DNA from 2 places in the Bradyrhizobium genosp. A genome. Region 1 is predicted to be linked to the other one. Evidence: predicted binding sites of a transcription regulator. Region 1 holds the regulator's gene; the other holds the start of a gene.
What was found. The regulator LexA, encoded in region 1, represses DNA repair genes until DNA is damaged. The targets are predictions, from matches to a motif close to TGTTCNNNNTGTGTTCNG.
Positions count from the first base shown of each region.

Region 1 (4,272 bases):
CGCGCTCTGGGGCGGCCGCGAGATCGCGATGTTGTTCATGGCCTCGATGATCGCGGGGTTTGCGACCACGCCCTATGCCGCCTTTCATTTCCACCGCGTGACGCCCTACGGCGTGCTTGCCAATCTCGGCGCGATGCCGGTGGTGTCGGCGCTGGTGATGCCAGCTGGACTGCTGGGATTGCTCGCGGCCCCGTTCGGGCTCGACAGTGTGTTCTGGTGGCTGATGGGAATCGGGATCGACTGGATGGTGGCGGTGTCACGCTGGGTCGCCGCGTTGCCCGGCGCGATCGGCCATGTCGGCGCCTTTGGCATTGCGCCGCTGATCGGTGCGAGCCTCGGCCTGGTCCTGATGGGCCTGCTGCGCACGCCCCTGCGCTGGTCGGGCGCCTTCGTACTCATGGCGGCAACCGTCTGGGGTCTGTCGGTCCGGCAGCCCGACATTCTTATCGCCGGTGACGGCCGGAGCGTCGCAGTGCGGGGCAGGGACGGGCAGCTGCATCTGATGAGGACCAACAAGGACAATTTCCTGATCAAGGAGTGGCTCGCGGCGGACGCGGACCCGCGCGATCCCGCCAGCGCCTCATTCAGTGACGGCGTGTCGTGCGACGAGTCCGGTTGCGTCACGCCGCTCGCCGACGGCCGGATGATTGCGCAGGCGCTACGCATCGACGCGCTGAGCGACGATTGCAGCCGCGCGGCACTGGTGGTGACCGCAAGGCCCGCGCCACCGGATTGTGGTGCGATGGTGGTCGATCGGCTGCGTCTCGCGCGCCAAGGCGCGCTGGCGCTGACGCAGCGTGGCGACGGTTTTACGATTGCGTCGGTGAAAGCGAGGGGCGCAAACCGCCCCTGGTCGCCGGCGGCGGCCGGCGATGGAGATTTCGAACTGACCCTCATGCCGCGGTCCGCAACTCCGCGCGTCCGGGATGCAACACCGTCGGAAGCCGATCTTCAGGCCGAGGACTGAGACCGACCCTTTAGCCGATCGGCAGACGCGGGGACGTCGAGTGGCTGTCGGCGATGACCTGCGGCTTGTGCTCGCGCTCGCCAAGCGGCTGGGTCACGGGCAGCTGCAGCACGGTTGCACGCTGACCTTCGACGAGCTGCGTCACCAGGACGTATTTGCCGTCGGGAAATTCGATCGCGTCGTGATGACGATCGGGAATGTGCGGATCGACCTTGCCGAACTTGCCGACGCGCGAGTTGACGGTGCGCGTCCAGATCCAGCGATTGTCGTAGCGGACGTTGTCGGCGAAGGCGAGCTCCGTTCCCGGCAGCAGGCAGACTGCAACGGACATGTCGGCCTCGGAGGCGAAGCCGCGCGTCGAGGTGCCGCGGAACGTTGTCGTGACGATCGTCTCGCCAACCTCTGCGGGACGCGTCGCGACGGCATGCAGGCTATAGTCACACATCGGGTGCTCCTCAATCAGGATAGAGCACCGCGCCCCTTCTGAGGCGCAGGCCTCTATCAGAGTGGAAGTTAGCAAGCGTCTGCTTGGTTGTGGGCAAATCTGCGGCTTGGATCCGCAAGCCACCATCACAATATCTTTTTCAAATATGCGAGGAACAAAGCCTGCTCCTGTGCATTTGGAGAGCCGTTCGGTCAACGGCCTGCGGGCGCTGACCAGCCCGAATACTGCCAGGCCGGCTGTGTCGGCTGCGTGACGGCGTTGCGGGCATCGCGGAATTGCTCGCTCGTTGCCTGCGACGCTTTGCGGGCGTGGTGCTGCTTTTGTGCAGCGAAGCCTTGCGACGCTGATGCTGCGATCAGCGCCGTTGCTATAGTGCTCAATGCGATTTTGCGCATGGTGGTCTCCTCGGTCTCTCAAAGGCCGGCGAAGCGATGCGTGCTTCGTTGTGGCGTGCCGAGGATGTAGGGCTGAAGAGGGGGCCGGATAATCTGTGCAAAACCAGAAAGACTATCCAGCCGGAGCGGACAATCGTCCGCTCCTATCGTTGATGGCGGTCGTCGATTGCGACGCGCTCAGTACTTCCGGTACAGCCCGATCAGCTTGCCCTGGATCTTGACCCGGTTGGGCGGCAGGATACGGACCTCATAGGCAGCATTCGCCGGCTCGAGCGCAATCGAGGCGCCGCGGCGACGGAAACGCTTCAACGTCGCTTCTTCGTCGTCGATCAGGGCGACCACGATGTCGCCGGTGTCGGCGCTCTCGTTGCGCTGGATCAGCGCCATGTCGCCGTCGAGAATGCCGGCCTCCACCATGGAGTCGCCACGCACTTCGAGCGCGTAGTGCTCGCCCGAGCCGAGCATGTCGGGCGGGACGCTGATGGTGTGGCTGCGGGTCTGCAACGCCTCGATCGGCGTACCAGCCGCGATCCGGCCCATCACGGGCACTGCGACGGGACGCTCACCCTCCTCGGCGAGTGGGCTCGAGGTCGTGCGCACCTTGCCGAGATTGCCTTCGATGACGCTCGGCGTGAAGCCGCGGCGGGTGCCGGCGGCGGCCTGAAGTTCGGGCAGCTTGATCACCTCGATCGCGCGGGCGCGGTTGGGCAGGCGGCGGATGAAGCCGCGCTCTTCGAGCGCCGTGATCAGGCGATGGATGCCCGATTTCGAGCGCAGATCGAGCGCGTCCTTCATCTCGTCGAAGGAGGGCGGCACGCCGCTTTCCTTCAGGCGCTCGCTGATGAACCGCAGGAGCTCGTATTGTTTGCGCGTTAACATCTCGACCAAAGTCCCCCGGTTGATGTCGTTCGATTCCGAGACCGCTGAATTCAGCAATAAGCCGCTCCACGCTCGAAACAAATCATGAACGGACACTATATGTTCGATACATGTTCCGCAACTGCTTAATTTACCGTGAACGCGACAAAGTTCGCGGAACGGTTGCGAACGATGCGCTCAGACGGGCAGTCGCAGCACCTCGCAGGGCGCTCCCGCTTCGGCCTTCGGTGCGAACGGTGTGCGCACGAGAAGTGCCTGTGCCGCAGCGAGATTCGCAAGCAGCGAGGAGTCCTGGTGATTGACGGGAAGGGCGATCAGCGTGCCGTCATCACGCACATCGAGGCGGGCGCGCAGATAATCCTCGCGCTGGTCATTGGCGCCGACGTCGCGGCCGAGCACGGCGCGTTCGCGTCGATGATGAACCACGGAACGGCCCGACAACGCGCGAATCAGCGGCACCATGAACAGGAAGCCGCAAACGTAGGATGACACGGGATTGCCGGGCAGGCCGATCACGCGCATCGCCCCGAGCTGCCCGTTCATCATCGGCTTGCCCGGCCGCATCGCGATCTTCCAGAACGCCATCGAGGTGCCTTCGTCGCGGAGCGCCTGTTGCACCAGATCGTGGTCGCCGACCGAGGCACCGCCCGTCGTAATCAGGATGTCGGCGCCGGAGTCGCGCGCGCGGCGGATGCCGGCGGTGGTGGCGGCAAGCGTGTCGGTGGCAACTCCGAGGTCGATGGTGTCAGCACCCTCGCTGCGGGCGAGCGCGTGCAGGGCGTAGCCGTTGGAATAAACGATCTGGCCATGGCCGGGCGTGGTGCCCGGCATCACCAACTCGTCGCCGGTAGCGAGAATCGCGACCTTTGGACGGCGGCGGACCGCAAGCTGCGGGTGATTCATGCCGGCGGCGAGCGCGAGGTCGCGCTCGGTCAGCCGGGCGCCCTTGCGCAGCAGCACGTCACCCTCGGAGAAGTCGATGCCGGCCGGGCGGATGTGCCGCCCGGTGACGGCTGCCTCCTTGATCGCGATGCGCTTGCCATCGGCGACGGTGTCCTCCTGGATCACGACCGCATCGGCGCCGTCGGGAACGACGCCACCGGTGAAGATCCGTACGGCTTCGCCGGCGCCGACAGTTCCTGCAAACGGACGGCCGGCGGCGACCTCGCCGATGACGTTGAGCTGCGTATCAATCTTGGCCGCATCGGCCGCGCGCACGGCATAGCCATCCATCGCCGACATCGCCTGCGGCGGCTGTGTGCGCCGCGAAGCGACGTCGCGCGCGAGCACGCGATGGAAGGCCTCGTCGAGCGCGACCGATTCCTCAGGTAGCGGCTCCGCACCCGCGAGCACGGCAGCAAGCGCATCGGAGACCGGCATCAGGGCCACGGGTGAAAGCTCCTGCTTGGGCAACACAAGGATCAGGTTGCAGCAAGCGTTCTAGCCGAGCGCGCGCGCCGAGGCAAAATGGATAAGAGGGCGCTGAGGCCAGCTATTTCTGCCACAACAACCGCGCCAGCTCGGCCTGCCGGCTCACGCCGGTCTCATCAAAAATCTTCGACAGGTGGCTGCGCGCGGTTCCGTCG
Region 1 covers NZ_CP188196.1:4,633,436-4,637,707, reverse strand. Annotated here, with positions in the region: gene ACP2YP_RS21545 (ComEC/Rec2 family competence protein) at 1-967, shown strand, start outside; gene ACP2YP_RS21540 (hypothetical protein) at 978-1,412, opposite strand; gene ACP2YP_RS21535 (hypothetical protein) at 1,604-1,807, opposite strand; gene lexA (transcriptional repressor LexA) at 1,985-2,686, opposite strand; gene glp (gephyrin-like molybdotransferase Glp) at 2,864-4,075, opposite strand; gene ACP2YP_RS21520 (LuxR C-terminal-related transcriptional regulator) at 4,179-4,272, opposite strand, start outside.

Region 2 (4,272 bases), 3.4 Mb from region 1:
TGAACAGCGCCCCCGCCGTCGAGACCAGCATGCCGATGCGATAGGCTGCGACGTAAGCCGCCATGCCGGCGGCCTGCTCGCTCTCGGGCAGGCTCTCGACGCGAAAGGCATCGACCACGATGTCCTGCGTCGACGACGTCGTTGCCACCAGCAGCGCACCGAGTGCGACATAGAACGGCGACCTTGCGGGATCGGTCATCGCCAGCAGCAGGATCGCGATGATCAGCAGCAATTGCGAGAACAGCAGCCAGCCGCGCCGTCGCCCGAAAGCGCGCGTGAACAGCGGCACATGCAGCGCATCCACCAGCGGCGCCCACAAGAATTTCAGCGTGTAGGGCGTGCCGACCAGCGCAAACAGCCCGATGGTCTTGAGATCGACGCCCGCCTCGCGCATCCACACCAGCAGCGTCGACCCCGACAGCGCCAGCGGCAACCCCGAGGAGAAGCCGAGGAACAGCACGATCAGCACCCGCGGTTGCAGGTAAACAGCCAGGCTGTCGCGCCAGGAGGTCGGAGCGGCCGAGGAGGTCGGAGCAGCTTCTGAGGTCGCGTCGGGGGCAGTCATTCGGGCTTGTTAGCAGATTCTGGCGCCGCTGCCTCTTCTCCCTCGCCCCGTTCTTACGGGGAGAGGGTGGGGTGAGGGGCCTCTCTCCACAGATGAGATGGCTGTGAGACCTGTACCCCCTCACCCGGATCGCAAGGGCGATCCGACCTCTCCCCGCAAGCGGGGCGAGGTAAGAAAATTTACTCCCCCGCCTGGAGCTTCCTTGGAAACAGCTCCGGCGCGCCTGACGCCACCAGCCGCGGGCCGTCCGCGGGCGCGTCGGTCTTGCTGAAATCGAGCTCCTCGATTCGCCCTGCGCGCTTTTCGATCTTGTCGGCGGAGATCAGGATCTGGCGGACGTCCTCGTTCGCGTCGGCAAAGTGTTTCTGCAATTTCAGCACGCGGTCGCGCAGGCGGCCGAGATCGTCGCCGAGCTTGATCACTTCGGTCTGGATCTGGTCGGCGGCGTCGCGCATGCGCGCGTCCTTCATGATCTGCTGCATCACCTGGATCGCGAGCATCAGCAGCGAGGGCGACACCAGCACGACCTTGGCGCGATAGGCCTTCTGGATCACGTCGTCGAAACCGTCATGAATTTCGGCGTAGACCGATTCCGACGGCACGAACATCAGCGCCATTTCCTGGGTCTCGCCGGTGACGAGGTATTTTTCCGCGATGTCGCTGACATGCTTCATCACGTCGCCGCGCAGCCGCTGCGTCGCGACGCGCTTCTCCTCGTCAGTGCGGGCGTCGTGCAGCGCGGTCATCGCTTCCAGCGGAAACTTTGCGTCGATGCAGAGCGGGCGCTGGTCGGGCAGGAACACCACGCAGTCCGGCCGTTTTCCGGTCGAGAGCGTGAACTGGAATTCGTAAGCACCCTTCGGCAGGCCGTCCTGGACGATCGCTTCCATCCGCGCCTGGCCGAAGGCGCCGCGCGACTGCTTGTTGGCGAGCACGTCGCGGAGCGTCGTCACCTGCGTGGTGAGGTCGGTGAGGTTCTTGTGCGCGTTGTCGATGATGCCGAGCCGCTCGTGCAGCGCGCGCAGGCTCTCCATGGTGTTCCGGGTCGAGTGCTCCATGGACTGGCCGACCCGATGGGTCACCGAATCCAGCCGCTCGTTCACCGCGCGCGCCATCTCCGCCTGGCGGCCGGCCAGTGCCTGGGTCATGGCGTCGGCCCGGCCGGCGGCCTCGCTCTGGGCGTGCAGGACCTGGCTGAGACTCTCCTCGAGCTCGTCGGCCCGGATCGCGTGCGCGATGGCGAGTTCCGCGCCGCGCCGCCCGGATCGCGCGATCACTACCGTGAGAACCACCAGCAGGATGAGGACCAGGGCGCCGAAACCGATCAGCGCATCGATCGCGCGCACCGGCCAGTCGCCGAGCATGAAAATGATCTCGTTCATGCCAGCCCTTCTAGCCGATTCGCCGGGTCATACGAACGAATAGCGAACATTTATGGTTAATCGATCCCTGATTTTTATCGTTAACGAAACCTGAAGTTTTATGGTTAGCGGACCGTTAACGCGTTCCCGGCCGCATTGACCGCTTGTCGCGCGCGGCTTAAATCGCCCGCCATGGCCCTCAGAGAAATCATCATCCTGCCCGACAAGCAGCTGCGTCTGGTCTCCAAGCCGATCGAGAAGGTCACGCCGGAGATCCGCAAGCTTGCCGACGACATGTTCGAGACCATGTACGACGCGCCCGGCATCGGCTTAGCTGCGATCCAGATCGCGCAGCCGCTGCGGCTGATCACCATGGACCTCGCCAAGCCCGACCAGGACGGCGAGACCAAGCCGGAGCCGCGCGTCTTCATCAATCCGGAGATCATCGCGTCGTCCGAGGACCTGTCGGTCTACGAGGAAGGCTGCCTGTCGATTCCCGAATTTTACGAGGAGGTCGAGCGGCCCGCGAAGGTGCGCGTGCGCTTTACCGATCTGGACGGCAAGGTGCACGAGGAGGACGCCGAAGGCCTCTACGCCACCTGCATCCAGCACGAGATCGACCATCTCAACGGCGTGCTGTTCGTCGACTATCTGTCGAAGCTCAAGCGCGACCGCGTGATCAAGAAGTTCGAGAAAGCCGCCAAGCGCGCGGAGTAAGGTTCTCCGTCGATGCCCCTTCGCCTGATCTTCATGGGCACGCCCGATTTCTCCGTGCCGACGCTGCTCGAGCTGGTCGCGCATGGCCACGAGATCGCGGCCGTTTATACCCGCGCGCCGAAGCCGGGCGGCCGGCGTGGCCTTCAATTGCAGCCGACGCCGGTTGAAGAAGCCGCGCGAAAGCTCGGCGTGCCCGTGCTGACGCCGAAGACGTTGAAGACACAGGAGGCGCTCGACGAGTTCAGCGCCTTTGGGGCCGATGCGGCCGTCGTCGTTGCCTACGGCATGATCCTGCCGCAGGCGATCCTCGATGCGCCAAAGCTCGGCTGTTACAACCTTCACGCCTCGCTGCTGCCGCGCTGGCGCGGCGCCGCGCCCATCAACCGCGCGATCATGGCTGGCGATGCCGAGAGCGGCGTGATGGTGATGAAGATGGATGTCGGCCTCGACACCGGCGACGTCGCGATGGCCGAGCGTCTCGCGATTACCGACAACATGACCGCGGTCGATCTGCATGATCGCCTGTCCCGGCTGGGCGCCGACCTCATGGTGCGTGCGATGGCCGCGCTCGATCGCGGTGGCCTCCAGCTCAAGAAGCAGAGCGAGGACGGCGTCACCTACGCCGCCAAGATCGACAAGGCCGAGGCACGGATCGACTGGAGCAGGCCCGCGCACGCGGTGCTGCGCCACATCCACGGCCTGTCGCCGTTTCCCGGCGCCTGGGCCGAGCTCGCCGGTGTTACGGAGAATGCGCGCGTAAAAATTTTGCGCTGTGAGCTTGCAAAGGGCTCCGGTGCGCCGGGCGAGGTGCTCGATGGCCAGCTCACCATCGCCTGCGGCGAGGGTGCGATCCGCATCCTCGAGCTGCAGCGTGAGGGCAAGGCCCGGATGCAGGCGGTGGACTTCTTGCGCGGCGTGAAAATCGAGCCGCCCATGCGGCTGATCTGATGCCCCGCTACAAGCTCACCATTGAATATGACGGCGCGCCGTTCTTCGGCTGGCAGATCCAGGACACGCTGCCCTCGGTGCAGGGCGCGCTGGAAGCGGCGGTGAAGGCGATGACCGGCGCGGATGCGCGGGTGCACGGCGCGGGCCGCACCGATGCCGGCGTGCATGCGCGCGGCCAGGTCGCGCATGTCGACATCGAGAAGCAGTTTCCGCCGGGCCGTTTTCGCGACGGGTTGAATGCGCATTTGCGCCCGCATCCGATTGCGGTGCTCGAAGCCGAGATCGTGCCTGACACGTTCGAAGCGCGCTTCTCGGCTGTGAAACGCCACTATCGCTACCGGGTCATCAACACCCGCGCCAATCTCGCGCTCGACATCGGCCATGCCTGGCGCGTGCCGCGCCGGCTCGACTCTGACGCGATGCATGCGGCCGCACAGCGCCTGCTCGGCAAGCACGATTTCACCACCTTTCGCGACACCGAGTGCCAGGCCAAGTCGCCGGAAAAGACGCTCGACCAGCTCGACGTGCTGCGCGAAGGGCGCGAGATCATCATCGTCACCTCGGCGCGCTCGTTCCTGCATAGCCAGGTGCGCTCGATGGTGGGATCGCTGGTCTGGGTCGGCGAAGGCCGCTGGACTGCGGACGATCTCTCCGCAGCGCTGGACGCGCGCAGCCGCGCCG
Region 2 covers NZ_CP188196.1:7,996,268-8,000,539, reverse strand. Annotated here, with positions in the region: gene ACP2YP_RS37485 (AmpG family muropeptide MFS transporter) at 1-565, opposite strand, end outside; gene ACP2YP_RS37480 (DNA recombination protein RmuC) at 745-1,947, opposite strand; gene def (peptide deformylase) at 2,119-2,643, shown strand; gene fmt (methionyl-tRNA formyltransferase) at 2,656-3,591, shown strand; gene truA (tRNA pseudouridine(38-40) synthase TruA) at 3,591-4,272, shown strand, end outside.
Region 2: the regulator LexA is predicted to act here: its motif matches at 1,979-1,996, upstream of ACP2YP_RS37480 (DNA recombination protein RmuC).